DNA from 2 places in the Variovorax sp. BGA-UO-ETr-C22 genome. Region 2 is predicted to be linked to the other one. Evidence: riboswitches for the same ligand, from Rfam matches in the RefSeq annotation. Region 2 holds a riboswitch; the other holds the start of a gene.
The links. A riboswitch is a leader RNA that binds a small molecule or an ion and turns the genes downstream of it on or off. The one in region 2 is predicted to bind glycine.
Positions count from the first base shown of each region.

Region 1: linked by a shared signal. The riboswitch ahead of AC57B8_RS13910 (D-amino acid dehydrogenase) and the one ahead of gcvT (glycine cleavage system aminomethyltransferase GcvT) in region 2 are both predicted to bind glycine.

Region 1 is NZ_JCAQPA010000010.1:94,658-102,230, forward strand. It holds gene AC57B8_RS13890 (aminotransferase-like domain-containing protein) at 1-1,043, shown strand, start outside; gene AC57B8_RS13895 (PhaM family polyhydroxyalkanoate granule multifunctional regulatory protein) at 1,108-1,899, shown strand; gene AC57B8_RS13900 (FIST signal transduction protein) at 1,949-3,229, shown strand; gene AC57B8_RS13905 (RtcB family protein) at 3,448-4,863, shown strand; gene AC57B8_RS13910 (D-amino acid dehydrogenase) at 4,882-6,189, opposite strand; glycine riboswitch at 6,281-6,387, opposite strand; glycine riboswitch at 6,432-6,522, opposite strand; gene rfbB (dTDP-glucose 4,6-dehydratase) at 6,641-7,573, shown strand, end outside.
Region 2 is NZ_JCAQPA010000011.1:1,811,205-1,818,777, forward strand. It holds gene AC57B8_RS28510 (MFS transporter) at 1-836, shown strand, start outside; gene AC57B8_RS28515 (L,D-transpeptidase Cds6 family protein) at 1,080-1,562, shown strand; gene AC57B8_RS28520 (hypothetical protein) at 1,659-2,195, shown strand; glycine riboswitch at 2,227-2,317, shown strand; glycine riboswitch at 2,330-2,434, shown strand; gene gcvT (glycine cleavage system aminomethyltransferase GcvT) at 2,482-3,654, shown strand; gene gcvH (glycine cleavage system protein GcvH) at 3,726-4,097, shown strand; gene gcvP (aminomethyl-transferring glycine dehydrogenase) at 4,156-7,065, shown strand; gene AC57B8_RS28540 (hypothetical protein) at 7,097-7,345, opposite strand; gene AC57B8_RS28545 (DUF3014 domain-containing protein) at 7,454-7,573, opposite strand, start outside.

The DNA of each region.
Region 1 (7,573 bases), on a different contig from region 2:
TCCCGCCCGATTGGATGGCCTCGACCTTCCTGGCGACCGCGGTGCGCCGCGTGACGACCACCTCGGCGTTGCAGGAGCTGTCGCTTCAATATGGCGAGCCTTCGGGCGACCTCGCGCTGCGCCGCAGCTTGTCGCAGAAGCTGGTGCGCATCAACGTGCCGGCCGGGCCCGACCAGATCGTGACCACCATCGGCGCCACGCACGCGCTGGACATCGTGAGCCGCACGCTGCTGCGCGCGGGCGATCCGGTGATGGTCGAGGAACCCGGCTGGGCGCTGGAGTTCGCGCGGCTCGAAGCGCTGGGCATGCGCATCCTGCCCGTGCCACGCCGCGCCGACGGGCCCGACCTCGACGTGATGGCGCAGTACTGCAAGCTGCACAGCCCCAAGCTCTTCGTCAGCGTGAGCGTGCTGCACAACCCGACCGGCTACAGCCTCACGCCGGGCAGCGCGCACCGCGTGCTCAAGCTGGCCAACGAACACGACTTCTACATCGTCGAGGACGACACCTACAGCCACCTCGCGCCCGAGCACGCCACGCGCCTGAGCGCGCTCGACGGGCTGCAGCGCACCATCTACGTCAGCGGCTTCGCGAAGATCCTGGCGCCCAACTGGCGCATCGGCTTCCTGGCCGCCTCGCCCGCGCTCAAAGAGCGGCTGCTCGAGACCAAGCTGCTGGCCACGCTGACCTCGCCCACGCTGTTCGAGCGGGCGCTGTCGTGGTGCATCGACCAGGGCCAGCTGCGCCGCCATTCGGAGCGCGTGCGCATCCGCCTGGACGGCGCGCGCGGCCGCGCGGTGAAGCTCGCCATGTCGCACGGCTGCACCTTCGCCTCGGAGCCGGCGGGGCTGTTCGGCTGGGTCGACACGGGCGTGGACACCGACGCGCTCACGCAACGCATGCTCGACCAGGGCTACCTGCTGGCGCCGGGCTCGCTGTTCCATGCGCGCCGCCCGCCGAGCACGATGATGCGGATCAACTTCGCGACCTCGCAGGACGCGAATTTCTGGAAGGTTTTCAGCCGGGTCAGGGACGAGCTCTGATTCGCTTGCAAAGGGCTTGGAGTAAGCTGGCAGCACAAGAAAACCCAGCCAGGAGACCTCCCGCATGAGCAACGCCAGCAAACCCTTCGACTTCAGCCAGTTCGTCCCCGGATTCGACTTCCTGAAGAACCTCGCCGGCGGTGCCGCCGCGGGCTCCGGGTCGGTGCCCGGCATCCCCAGCCTCGCGAGTTGGGTCGCGCCCACCATGAGCGTCGAAGAGGTCGACAAGCGCATCCAGGAACTCAAGACCGTCCAGTACTGGCTCGAACAGAACGGCCACGCGCTCAAGGCGACCATCCAGGCGCTCGAGGTGCAGAAGATGACGCTGTCGACCCTGCGCGGCATGAACGTGCGGATGGAAGACATCGCCAGCGCGTTCACCAAGCAGGCCGCGGCGATGGCGCCGGCGCCTGCACCGGCTCCCGCACCGGCCCCCGCACCCCGGCCCGAACCGGAGCCCGTCGAGGAAGAGGAAGAAGAGTTCGACGAGGCCGAGGAGGAAGCGGAAGAAGAGGAAACCCCGGCGCCGAAGAAGACCTCGCGCGCCAAGCCCGCCTCGTCCAACGGCGCCGCCGGCGTGGTCGACCCGATGCAATGGTGGGGCTCACTCACCGAGCAGTTCCAGCAGATCGCGAGCACGGCGCTGCAGGACGCGGCGCAGCTCAAGGTGCCGGCCATGGCACAGCCGCTGGCCGACGCCGTGGGGCAGGTCATCGGCAAGGCAACGGCGGCGCGCAAGCCGGCCGCCAAGACTGCCGCGAAGAAGGCCGCAGCGAAAAAAGCCGCGCCGGCACCCGCCGCGCGCAAGAAAACCACGTCCACCGCCGCGCGCAAGCGAACCTCCGGCCGGCGCTGACGTCTTACAGACACCTTTCCAGACGACGACGCACGGGTCGGTACGCACCATGAAACTGTTTCCCACCGGCCATGCCACCCACCCGCAATGGCGCATGGCCGCCGGCCTCGTGCTGGCCCAGTTGCGCGCGCAGATGGCGCTGCCCGACTACGCGTCGAACCCGACGCTCGGGCTGCTCTACATCACCGACCACTATGCGGCCGAGGCGCAGGAGATCCTCGATCACCTGAGCGCCGAACTGCCCGAGGTCACCGACTGGTCGGGCACGGTCGGTATCGGCGTGTCGGCCAACAACGCCGAGTACTTCGACGAGCCCGGCCTGAGCCTGATGCTGTGCGCGCTGCCCAGCGACCAGTACCGCGTGTTCTCGGGCGTGGCGCCGCTGGGCAGTTCCGAAATGAGCGGCTTCGAGGCGCACACCGCGCTCGTGCACGCCGACCCGGCCACGCCCGACCTGGGCGAGCTCATCGGCGAGATGGCGGGCCGCACCGACACCGGCTACCTGTTCGGCGGGCTCTCGTCCGGCCGCGGCGGGGCGCTGCAGTTCGCGGTCGGCGGCAACGGCAACATCCGCGGCCACGGGGCGGCGGGCGGCGTGTTCTCGGGCGGCTTGTCGGGCGTGGTGTTCGGCGAGGGCGTGCGGCTGGTGTCGCGCGTCACGCAGGGCTGCCAGCCGCTGCGCACCGGCGGTGCGCGCGAGCGCGAGATCACCGAGGCCGACGGCAACCTGCTGCTCTCGCTCGACGGCGAGCCGGCGCTCGACGTGCTGCTGGCCGACCTGCAGGTGTCGCTCGACCGGCCGCAGGAAGCCATCGACGCGGTGCGCAACACGCTGGTCGGCTTGGCCGACGCGGGCAGCGACGGCATCCGCCGCACCGGCGACCTGGGTGCCGACGTGCTGGTGCGCCACATCATCGGCCTCGACCCGACGCGGCGCGGCATCGCCATTGCCGACAACGCCGAGGCCGGCATGCGGCTGAGCTTCTGCCGCCGCAATGCGCAGGCGGCGCGCGCCGACCTGATGCGCATCTGCGCCGAGATCCGCGAAGAGCTCGAGCCCGAAGAACAGACGCTGGCCACCGCGCGCGCCGTGGCGGCGGGCGAGGCCGAGGCCGCGCCGCATCCCGCGCGGCGCATCGCGGGCGCGGTGTACGTGAGCTGCTCGGGACGCGGCGGCCCGCACTTCGGTGCGCCGGGCGCCGAATTGCAGATCGTGCGGCATGCGCTGGGCGACGTGCCGCTGGTCGGCTTCTTCGCCGCCGGCGAGATCGCGCGCCATCACCTGTACGGCTACACCGGCGTGCTGACGGTGTTCACTGCGCCGGACTGACTGACTGGCTGACTGACGGGAAAAAACGACGCGCGCGCCTGCGCGTTGTTTTCGCAAGCGCTTCGCGTCGCTAGAATCCGCCCGCTTTCTTGAATCTCTGCTGCTGCAAGAAAGAGTGATCCGCGCGCCCCGAGGCACGCGGTCGATCTCTTTCGCCCCGCCACGCGATGTGACGGGGCCCGGAAACCGACACGGTTTCCCCGAATGGAATTGCAGCCATGGGCAGCCCTACCAATAGTCATTTTTCGAGACTCCAGCGCGCCTTTTCTCGCGCGAACATCGCCGTCGACTACCGCGACGGCATTTATCACCTGCGCAACGAAGCCGCGCAGGCGACCGTGCTTCTGCCGCAGAGCCTGCCGCTGGAAGAAAAAGCCGTGAACCAGCTGCTGGCCTTCGCCAGCGTGCGCTCGCCCGACGGCGCGCACGGCGTGTGCAAGGCTTGCGCGACGCCGGACTTTCATCCGGGCTCGGTCGCGCCGGTGGGCAGCGTCGTCGCCACCGATGGCGACTTCGTGATTCCCGCCGCGGTCGGCACCGACATCAACTGCGGCATGCGCCTGCTGACCACCGGCCTCACGCTGGACCAGGTGGCGCCGCACAAGACGCAGCTGCTCGCGCGGCTCACGCGCAGCCTGCTCGACAACGGGCGCGACGTGCCGGTGCACACGGCGGCGTTTCGCGCGCTGTTCGACGACGGGCCGGCCGCATTCCTGGACGCCGTGCGCAATGACGGGCTCTGGGCCGCGTGCGACCGCGACCGGCTGCAGGCCGAGATCGGCGCGTGCATCGGCCTGGCGAGCTTCGGCGGGCAGTCGCGGCACGCACCGCCGGCCTACACCGGCGCGCGCCACGAGGTGTTCCGCGACCCGTGCCTCGGCACGCCGGGCAGCGGCAACCACTTCGTCGAGCTGCAGGTGGTCGACCAGGTGATGGACCGGCACGCGGCCTACCGCGCGGGGCTCAAGGCGGGCGAGGTCGTGGTGATGATCCACAGCGGCTCGCGCGACATCGGGTTCCATGTCGGCGGCCGCTGGATGGACCGCGCGCGGGCCGAGTGGCCGCAGGGCCTGCGTCATCCGAAGAGCGGGCTGTACGGGCTGGCCGGGCCGCTGGCGCAGGAGTACCTGGAAGCCATGGGCGTGGCCGCGCGCTATGCGTGGGCCAATCGCGTCGTGCTGGCCGAGCTGGTGCGCAAGGACTTCGCCGAGCTGCTGGGTGCCACGGCGTCGACGCTCGTGGTCGACGTGCCGCACAACGTGGTGCTGCGCGAGCACGGCATGAACATCCATCGCAAGGGCGCGACGCCGGCGCACGCGGGCGACCTGGCGCTGATTCCCGGGTCGATGGGCGATCACTCGTACCTCGCGACCGGGCTGGGGCATGAAGACTGGCTGTGGTCGTGCAGCCATGGTGCCGGCCGGCGCATGCGTCGGCAGGAGGTGCGCGCGATGCGGCCCGCGCCCGGCGACGCCGATGCCAGCTGGCAGTGCGTGACCTTGCGCGAGGAGCGCCGCATCGAAGAAGCGCCGCAGGCCTACAAGCCGATCGGCGCGGTGATCGAGGCGCAGGAAAGCGCGGGGCTCATCCGCTGCGCCGTGCGGCTCAAGCCCTGGGTCACGTTCAAGGCGTGACCAGAGGGCGGGGCCGTGTCAGCCCAGGGCGGGCTGCACGGCGCGCGGCGCGGGCGCCGGCATGCCGGCGAACGCGAAGTCGACCTCGGGCGCCAGCCCGCTCACGATGCGCGCGATCGACTTGCCCGAGCCGCAGGCGTGCGTCCAGCCGAGCGTGCCGTGGCCCGTGTTGAGGAACAGGTTCGGCAGCTTGGTCTTGCCGATCAGCGGCACGTTGCTCGGCGTGGCCGGGCGCAGGCCGGTCCAGAACTGCGCGCGTTCGGTGTCGCCGGCGCCGGGGAAGAGCTCTTCGACGCGCCGCACGATGGCTTCGCAGCGCACGCGGTTCAGGTCGCGGTCGTAGCCGTTGAGCTCGGCCGTGCCGGCGATGCGCAGGCGGTCGCCCGACTCGGAGGTGTAGCGCGAGAACACCAGCTTGTATTCGTCGTCGGTGAGCGAGACCTGGTGCGCCTTCGATGCGTCCTTCACGGGCAGCGTCACCGAGTAGCCCTTGGCCGGGTAGATCGGCAGGCGGATGCCCAGCGGCGCGGCGTACAGCGGGCTCAGCGAACCCATCGCGAGCACGAAGGCATCGCCGCGGATGCGCTGGAAGCGGCCTTCGTTGTCGGTCGCCTCGACGTGGTCGATGCTGCCGCCCGCTTCGCGCAGCGCGGTCACCGTGTGGCTCATGAGGAACTTCACGCCGGCCGCTTCGGCCAGCTTCACGAGCTCGCGCGCGAAGCGGTTGGCGTCGCCCGATTCGTCTTCGGCGGTGTAGGTGGCGCCGGCGAGTTGGGGGCGGATGTGGGCGAGGGCGGGTTCGATCTTGATGGCCTCGTCGGCCGAGATGACCAAGCGTTCGCAGCCCAGGGCACGCATCTGCTCGGCGGGCGCGAGGGCGCCGTCGAATTCTTTTTGCGTCGTGTAGAAGTGCAGGATGCCTTGCGTGCGCTGGTCATAGTTCAGGCCCGTGTCTCGACGCAATTGCTGCAACATTTCCCGGCTGTATGTACCGAGACGAACGATCTGTTCGATGTTGTGGCGGGTGCGCGCGGGGGTGCATTCGCGCAAGAACTGCAGGCCCCAGAGCCACTGGCGCATGTCGGCGCGGATGCGAAAGAGCAGCGGCGCATCTTCCTTGCCGAGCCATTGCAGCACCTTCAGCGGCGCGCTCGGATTGGCCCAGGGTTCGGCATGGCTGACCGAGATCTGGCCGCCGTTGGCGAAGCTGGTTTCGGCGGCCGGGGTGGCCTGCCGGTCGATCACGGTCACCTCGTGGCCGAGTTGCTGAAGGTAGTAGGCCGAAGTCACGCCGAGCAGGCCGGCGCCAAGAACGATCACACGCATTGCAAGTACCTTTGAGTTTGCAGCGCTTGAACGGCGGGCGTGGAGTGCTATTGAACCAATAGCAAGCAACCGGACGACCGATGTCCAAGTTGCCGCTCCCCCTGTCCTCGGTACCTGAGAGATTCACCCTGCTGCACCCGCAGCGGGTTTGCTCCTTCGGTGCGCCACATGGCGTGGCGGCTCTCCAGACGGCTGTATCGATGAGTGCAGTACTGACCCCTTGCCGAAGTTCCTGGGCGTTGCCTGGAATTTCGTCGGGCCGACCTGAGCGTTTATGGGAGTTTGCGCCTTCGGTAGGGCCTCCGTGGAGGCCCGCTCTCCTGCAATTGTTGGCGATTGTAGGCGGGCCCCGCAAGCCGGCCAAGCCCTGTACATCGGCACTTCACACCGATGGGATAATTGAATGTTGATTTTTGGTAAAGCAAACTTTTTTCTACATGCAGGGGACTCCATGATCCTGGTTACCGGCGGCGCAGGCTTCATTGGCGCCAATTTCGTGCTCGACTGGATCGCGCAGGGCAACGAGCCCGTCGTGAACCTCGACAAGCTGACCTACGCAGGCAACCTCGAGACTCTGGCGTCGCTCAAGGGCAACGCGAACCACGTCTTCGTGCAGGGCGACATCGGCGACAGCGCGCTGCTCGATCGCCTGCTGGCCGAGCACAAACCCCGTGCCGTCGTGAACTTTGCCGCGGAATCGCATGTGGATCGTTCGATCCACGGCCCGGAAGACTTCGTGCAGACCAATGTGCTCGGCACCTTCCGCCTGCTCGAATCGGTGCGCGGCTACTGGAACGCCCTGCCGGCCGACCAGAAGGCGGCCTTCCGCTTCCTGCATGTGTCGACCGACGAGGTCTACGGCTCGCTCTCCAAGACCGACCCGGCCTTCACCGAAGAGAACAAGTACGAGCCCAACAGCCCGTACTCGGCCAGCAAGGCCGCCAGCGACCACCTCGTGCGCGCCTGGCACCACACCTACGGCCTGCCGGTGGTCACCACCAACTGCTCGAACAACTACGGCCCGTTCCACTTCCCCGAGAAGCTGATCCCGCTGATGATCGTCAACGCACTGGCCGGCAAGAACCTGCCCGTGTACGGCGACGGCATGCAGGTGCGCGACTGGCTCTACGTGAAGGACCACTGCAGCGCCATCCGCCGCGTGCTCGAAGCCGGCAAGCTCGGCGAGACCTACAACGTCGGCGGCTGGAACGAGAAGCCCAACATCGAGATCGTCAACACCGTGTGCGCGCTGCTCGACGAACTGAGCCCCCGCGCCGACGGCAAGCCGTACAAGGAGCAGATCACCTACGTCACGGACCGCCCGGGCCACGACCGCCGCTACGCCATCGATGCACGCAAGCTCGAGGCCGAGCTTGGCTGGAAG
Region 2 (7,573 bases):
CGGCCGGCGGCGCCTCGCAGAAGGCGATGAGCGTGTTCTCGGTGGGCGGCACCATCGGCGCCTCGTTCGCACCCGTGCTGGCGGCCACGGTGGTCGGCGGCGGCAGCCTCTCGCGCAGCTATCTGCTGGGCATTCCTGCGGTGGCGATGGGCGTGGTGTGGGTCGCGGCCAACGCGCGGCGCAGCGCGGCCGCCCAGCACGCGGCCACGGCGGCGCGGGCCGCGCAGGCCCGCGCCCAGGTGCTCAAACCGCACAACGACTGGCGCGCCTTCAGCCTGCTGGTGGCGACCATCGTGGGCTGGTCGATCCCGTACGTCACGGTGCTGTCGATGCTCTCGCTGCGCATCACGCGCGACCTGCACGGCAGCACCTTCCAGGGCGCCGCGGCACTCACCGCCTTCACCGCCGCAGGGGCCGTGGGCACGCTGGCCGGCGGCTGGCTCGGCGACCGCATCGGGCGCATGGGCACGATCCGCTGCGGCTACCTGCTTGCGCTGCCGGCCATGGCGGGCCTCGTGCTCTCCTCCACGCCCGGCGCGGCGCTGGCCTGCACCGCGTGGCTCGGCATGAGCATGTTCCTGCCCTTCGCCGCGCAGGTGACGCTCGCGCAGGACTACCTGCCGCGCAACCCGGCCACGGCCAGCGGCATCACGCTCGGCCTCGCGCTCTCGGTCGGCGGGCTGGTGTCGCCGCTGTTCGGCCTGCTGTCGGATGCACGCGGGCTCGGCGTGACGCTCACGGTGGTGTTGTGCGTGCTGTGCGTCGCGACCGTGCTGGCCTTGCGGCTGCGCAATCGGACGGTGCAGGTGATGGCGGGCGAGGCTGCGGCGGCCTGAGCTCTGCCCCGCGCACCCGGTGCACAGGGCACTGGGTGCTTCCCGCAGCGAAATCAAGGAGGAGCCGAAGGCGGGGGACATTCGCGGAGGGAAGCACCCGGTGTCCTGTGCACGCGCCCTGAACCACGGACCACTGAAATCCGTGGGCGATTCAACGCCGCACGCGCTCTCTTTCACTGCCAGAATCGACGCAAGCTTCGACGTCGAGCCTGACAGACAAGAAGAAGGAAAGAGAAGGACGCCATGCACCGAATCGTCGCCCAGGGCAGCAGCCTTGTCGCTGCCGGCTTGCTGGCCACCGCCGGTATCGCGGCCACGCCGGCCGCCGCGCCCGTTGCAGCCGTTGCAGCCGTTGCACCAGCAGCCGCCCCCGCCAATCCCGTCACCCACCTCGCCGAAGTGGAAAGCGCCGTGCGCGCCTGGGCCGCCGCCTGGTCCGCGCGCGACGTCGAGCGCTACCTCGCCGCCTACGCGAGCGACTTCACCCCCGCGCGCGGCCAGACCCGCGAGCGCTGGGAGGCCGACCGGCGCGCCCGCATCACGGGCAAGTCGCGCATCAGCGTGGGCATCGAGGGGCTGGTGATCAGCGTCCAGGGCACCTCGGCCAGCGCGCAGTTCCGGCAGGTCTACAGCGCCGACGCGCTCACCGAGACCGACCGCAAGACCCTCGAGCTGCAGCGCGTGGGCACGCGCTGGCTGATCCGCAAGGAGAGCGCGGGCAACTGACGCGCACCGCCTTGTCCCTGTAAGGCAAATGGTTCACGAAGATGTCACCACTTGCAACGATGCTGCAGCCTTCGACCTCCGAAAGCTGTGGCCGCCATGTTCCCCACCAAGACCGAGAAGGCACGCGACGAACTCCAGGCCGGGCAGCGCACGCTCAGCCAGCGTGAGCGCGCCCTGCTGCTCATGGCCGACGGCCGGCGCTCGCTGACCGACTTCAGCCCGCTGTTCCCCAGCCGCGTCGAGGCCGAGCAGGCGATCCAGGGGCTGATGCAGCGCGGCTACCTGCAGGTCGCGCGCCCGGTCGCGCCACCGCCCGCACCGGCCCCCACGCCCGTCACCGCCGCCGAGCCGATCCAGGTCGCCACCTCGGCCGACAGCTTCGACGGCAAGCGCTCGCTGGCCACCACGCGCATGTTCCTGTTCGACATCTGCGAACGCATGTTCGTGCGCCGCGACCCGCGCTTCGCCAACCAGATGCGCGACGCCCTGCGCGAGGCCCGCGACCGCGAGGCCATGCTGACCATCGCCGCGCTGATGCTCTCCGAGATCGAGAAGGCCGCCGGCCCCGAGCGCGCCGACTCGCTGCGCGAGCGCATCGACAAGCTGCTGCCGCCGGCGGAAACCGTGCACTGAGCCACCAGCCCCGGCCCCGCGATCCACTACACTCGCCGGGTCAGGAGAGAGCCCCGCGCGACGGGGCCGCCGAAGGCGCAGGGGTTCCCCGAACGCTCAGGCAAAAGGACTGACAAGACGCCGGCAACCACCGGCGTTTCCTTGCTGGAGAGAGGCCGTGGCATTGCATGCGGCCCACCGAAGGAGCAAACCCCGATCGTGGGGCGAATCTCTCAGGTAAAGCGGACAGCAGGGGTGGCCCGTGGCGTTGCAGCCATGGATTTCGACTGCCCCTTTGGAGTGCCCCGTGGCCGCTTCTTCCGCTTCCGACGCCCAACTTCTCAAGACCCCGCTGTACGACCTGCACGTGGAGCTCGGCGCCCGCATGGTGCCCTTCGCCGGCTATTCCATGCCCGTGCAGTACCCCGCCGGCCTCATGGCCGAGCACAAGCACACGCGCGACGCAGCCGGCCTGTTCGACATCTCGCACATGGGCCAGCTGCGCCTGGTCGGCCCCGATGCCGCCGCCGCCTTCGAAACCCTGATGCCCGTCGACGTGGTCGACCTGCCCGCCGGCAAGCAGCGCTACGGCCTGCTGCTGAACGACGAGGGCGGCATCCTCGACGACCTGATGTTCTTCAACGAAGGCAACGGTTCGCTCTTCGTGATCGTGAACGGCGCCTGCAAGGTGGCCGACATCGCCCACATCCAGGCCAGGATCGGCGCGCGCTGCCAGGTGCAACCCCTGCCCGACCACGCCCTGCTCGCGCTGCAAGGCCCGCAGGCCGCGGCCACGCTGGCGCGCCTGTCGCCCGGCATCGAGCGCTTCGTGTTCATGACCGGCGGCGCGGTGCAGATCGGCGGCATCGCCGCCTTCGTCACCCGCAGCGGCTACACCGGCGAAGACGGCTTCGAGATCTCGGTGGCCGGCAAAGACGCCGACGCCCTCGCCCGCCTGCTGCTCGCGCAGCCCGAAGTGAAGCCCGTCGGCCTGGGCGCGCGCAACTCGCTGCGGCTCGAAGCCGGCCTGTGCCTGTACGGCAACGACATCGACACCACCACCACCCCGGTCGAAGCCTCGCTGAACTGGGCGATCCAGAAGGTGCGCCGCGCGGGCGGCGCGCGCGAAGGCGGCTTTCCGGGCGCGGCCAAGGTGCTGGCCCAGCTCGCCGCCGTCGCCTCGGGCGCGGCCGGCCACACCGACCACAAGACGCTCACGCGCAAGCGCGTCGGCCTCGTGGCACTCGAACGCATTCCGGTGCGCGACGGCACGCTGCTGCAGTCGCTCGAAGGGCACGACATCGGCGCCGTCACCAGCGGCCTGCTCGGCCCCACGGCCGACCGCTGCGTGGCCATGGGCTACGTGGCCGCCGCCTTCGCCGAGCCCGGCACGCGCGTGCAGGCCATCGTGCGCGGCAAGCCGGTGCCGATGGAAGTCTCGACCATGCCTTTCGTGCCGACGCGCTACTACCGCGGCTGACCGACACTGAACCCCGCAGACCCGGCTAGGCTCTGCACCCCGATTCCATTTTTTCCACGAGGAGTTTTTTCATGAGCATCAAATACACCAAGGACCACGAATGGGTGGCGGCCGAAGGCGGCGCCGCCACCGTCGGCATCACCGTGCATGCGCAGGACGCGCTGGGCGACGTGGTGTTCGTCGACCTGCCTGAAGTGGGCAAGACCTTCGCGCAGGGCGAGGTCGCCGGTGTGGTCGAGTCGGTGAAGGCCGCCGCCGATGTGTTCATGCCCGTGTCGGGCGAGATCACCGAAGTGAACGAAGCGCTGCGCGCCGACCCGTCGCTGGCCAACAGCGACCCGCTGGCCGCCGGCTGGTTCTTCAAGGTCAAGCTGAGCGAGCCCGCGCAGCTCGACGCCCTGCTCGACGCCGCCAGCTACGACAAGTTCGCCGCCGAATCCTGATCCGCTGAACAGCAGCTTCCTCGCACCTTCGTTCCTTCTCCCCCGAGCCTTCACCGCCATGCCGATTCCCGCCCTTCCCTCTTTGCAAGAACTAGAGAACGCCGAAGAATTCCTCGCCCGCCACATCGGCATCGATGCAGCGGACGAGGCGCGCATGCTGCCGGTGATCGGCTCGGAAACGCGCGCGGAGCTCATCGACGGCATCGTGCCCGCGGCCATCCGCCGCGCCCGGCCGATGCGCCTGCCCGCGCCCGTCACCGAGGCCGACGCGCTGGCCGAACTGAAGACGCTGGCGTCGAAGAACAAGGTGTTCAAGAGCTTCATCGGCCAGGGCTATTACGGCACGCACACGCCGGGCGTGATCCTGCGCAACATCCTGGAGAACCCCGCCTGGTACACCGCCTACACGCCCTACCAGGCCGAGATCTCGCAGGGCCGCATGGAAGCCCTGCTCAACTTCCAGACGATGGTGTGCGACCTCACGGGCATGGCCATCGCCAACGCCTCGATGCTCGACGAGGCCACGGCCGCGGCCGAAGCCATGACGCTCGCCAAGCGCAGCGTGAAGAGCAAGAGCAACGTCTTCCTCGTGTCGGGCGACTGCCACCCGCAGACCATCGAAGTCATCAAGACCCGCGCCGCGCCGCTGGGCATCGAAGTCAAGGTGAGCACGGTGTCCGAAACGCTGCCGCACCTGATGGTGAGCGGCGAGTTCTTCGGCGTGCTCGCACAGTACCCCGCCACCACCGGCCACGTGCACGACCTGCGCCCGCTCGCGGGCCACGCGCACCAGTGCGATGCCGCCTTCATCGTCGCGGCCGACCTGCTGGCGCTCACATTGCTGGTCGCCCCCGGCGAGTTCGATGCCGACATCGTCTGCGGCACCACGCAGCGCTTGGGCATGCCGCTGTGCAACGGCGGCCCGCACGCTGCCTACCTGGCCTGCCGCGATTCGTTCAAGCGCTCGCTGCCCGGCCGCCTCGTCGGCGTGAGCGTCGACACGCACGGCCAGCCCGCCTACCGCCTCGCGCTGCAGACGCGCGAGCAGCACATCCGCCGCGAGAAGGCCACGTCGAACATCTGCACCGCGCAGGTGCTGCCGGCCGTGGTCGCCAGCATGTACGCCGTGTACCACGGCCCCGACGGCCTCACGCGCATCGCGCAGCGCGTGGCCGTGCTCACCGCCATCCTCGCCAAGGGCCTGTCGCAGATGGGCCGCGAGCCGGTGAACACCACCGCCTTCGACTCGCTGACGATCCGCACCGGCGACGACACGGCCGCGATCATCGAGCGCGCGCAAGCCGGCGGCGTCAACCTGCGCCAGCGCCTGCAGCAGCACCTGGGCATTTCGCTGGACGAGACCACCACGCGCGCCGACATCGAAACCCTGTGGGCCCTGTTCGTGCCCGCCGGCACTGCGATGCCGCGCTTCGACGAGCTGGCCGCCAACACCACGCCGCTGATTCCCGAGGACCTGCGCCGCACCAGCGCCTTTCTCACGCACCCGGTGTTCAACACCCACAAGAGCGAAACCGCGATGCTGCGCTACATCCGCAGCCTGTCGGACAAGGACCTGGCGCTCGACCGCAGCATGATCCCGCTGGGCAGTTGCACCATGAAGCTCAACGCGACAAGCGAGATGATCCCCATCACCTGGCCCGAGTTCGCCAACATCCACCCCTTCGCGCCCGCCGACCAGCTGCAGGGCTACGCCCAGCTCGACGCGCAGCTGCGCGCCTGGCTGTGCGAAGCGACCGGCTACGCGGGCATCAGCCTGCAGCCCAACGCGGGCTCGCAGGGCGAGTACGCGGGCCTGCTGGCCATCAAGTCCTTCCATGAAGCCAAGGGCCAGGGCCACCGCAACATCTGCCTGATTCCCTCGTCGGCGCACGGCACCAACCCGGCCAGCGCCCAGATGGTGGGCCTGCAGGTGGTGGTGACGGCCTGCGACGCGCAAGGCAACGTCGACATGGACGACCTGAAGCGCGCCTGCGAAAAGCACAGCGCCCACCTGGCCGCCGTGATGATCACCTACCCCAGCACGCACGGTGTGTTCGAAACCCGCGTGAAGGAACTGTGCGAGCTCGTGCATGAGCACGGCGGCCGCGTGTACGTCGACGGCGCCAACATGAACGCGCTGGTCGGCGTGGCCGCGCCAGGCGAATTCGGCGGCGACGTGAGCCACCTGAACCTGCACAAGACCTTCTGCATTCCGCACGGCGGTGGCGGCCCGGGCGTCGGTCCGGTCTGCGTGGTCGAAGACCTCGTGCCCTACCTGCCGGGCCACGCCACGGCCGGCGTGCCCTCGAACGGCGTGGGCGCCGTGTCGGCGGCGCCGCTGGGCAACGCGGCCGTGCTGCCGATCAGCTGGATGTACTGCCGCATGATGGGCGCCAAGGGCCTACAGGCCGCGACCGAGACGGCCATCCTCAGCGCCAACTACATCAGCGCGCGCCTGAAGGACCACTACCCTACGCTGTACGCGAGCCCCAACGGCCACGTCGCGCACGAGTGCATCCTCGACCTGCGCCCGCTCAAGGACACCAGCGGCGTGACCGCCGAAGACGTGGCCAAGCGCCTCATCGACTACGGCTTCCACGCGCCCACGCTGAGCTTCCCCGTGCCCGGCACGCTGATGGTGGAGCCCACCGAAAGCGAACCGCTGGCCGAGCTCGACCGTTTCGTCGACGCGATGATCGCCATCCGCGGCGAGATCCGCCGCGTGGAAGAAGGCGTCTGGTCGAAGGACGACAACCCGCTCAAGCATGCGCCGCACACCGCCGCCAGCCTGCTCGGCACGGAGTGGAGCCACCCGTACTCGCGCGAACTCGGCGCGTTCCCGCTGGCCGAACTCAAGCAGGCCAAGTACTGGCCGCCGATCGGGCGCGTCGACAACGTCTACGGCGACCGCAACCTGTTCTGCAGCTGCGTGCCGGTGGGCGAGTACCAGGAAACCGAAGAGGCCTGACGAAGGCGAGGCGGCGCAAGCCGCCCGCCGTTCAGCCTTCGCGGCGGTACATCGCCCACTTCACGGTGAGCAGGTCCGCGGCGATCTTCGCGGCGTTCACGCCCGCGTAGATTTCGGACGGATCGAACGCGAACGCCGCCTGGTAGCGCTTGATGTGCGCGTAGTCCCGATCGAAGGTCATCGGGCCCATGAGTTCGGTCGGGTCGGTGCCGGCGGGAAGCGCCAGGAATTTCCCGGGGTCGGTGGTGCTCTGGTAAAGATCGACGCTCATCAGGTTCATGGCTTGCCCTCGAAGTCGTAGGCGCAAATCATCTCGACCCTTCGCGCCGCATGCAATCGGCCCGCGCCTACAGGGCGTGCAGGCGGGGCGCTGTCAGTGCATCGCGCCTCAGGGCTGCTTCTTCTTCGCGATCTCGCCGGTGGCGATCTGCGCGCGCAGCCCGCGCAGGCTGGCCTTCATCTTGCGCTCGTTCTCGGGCCCCATGCGCACCAGGATCTTCTGGCCGGC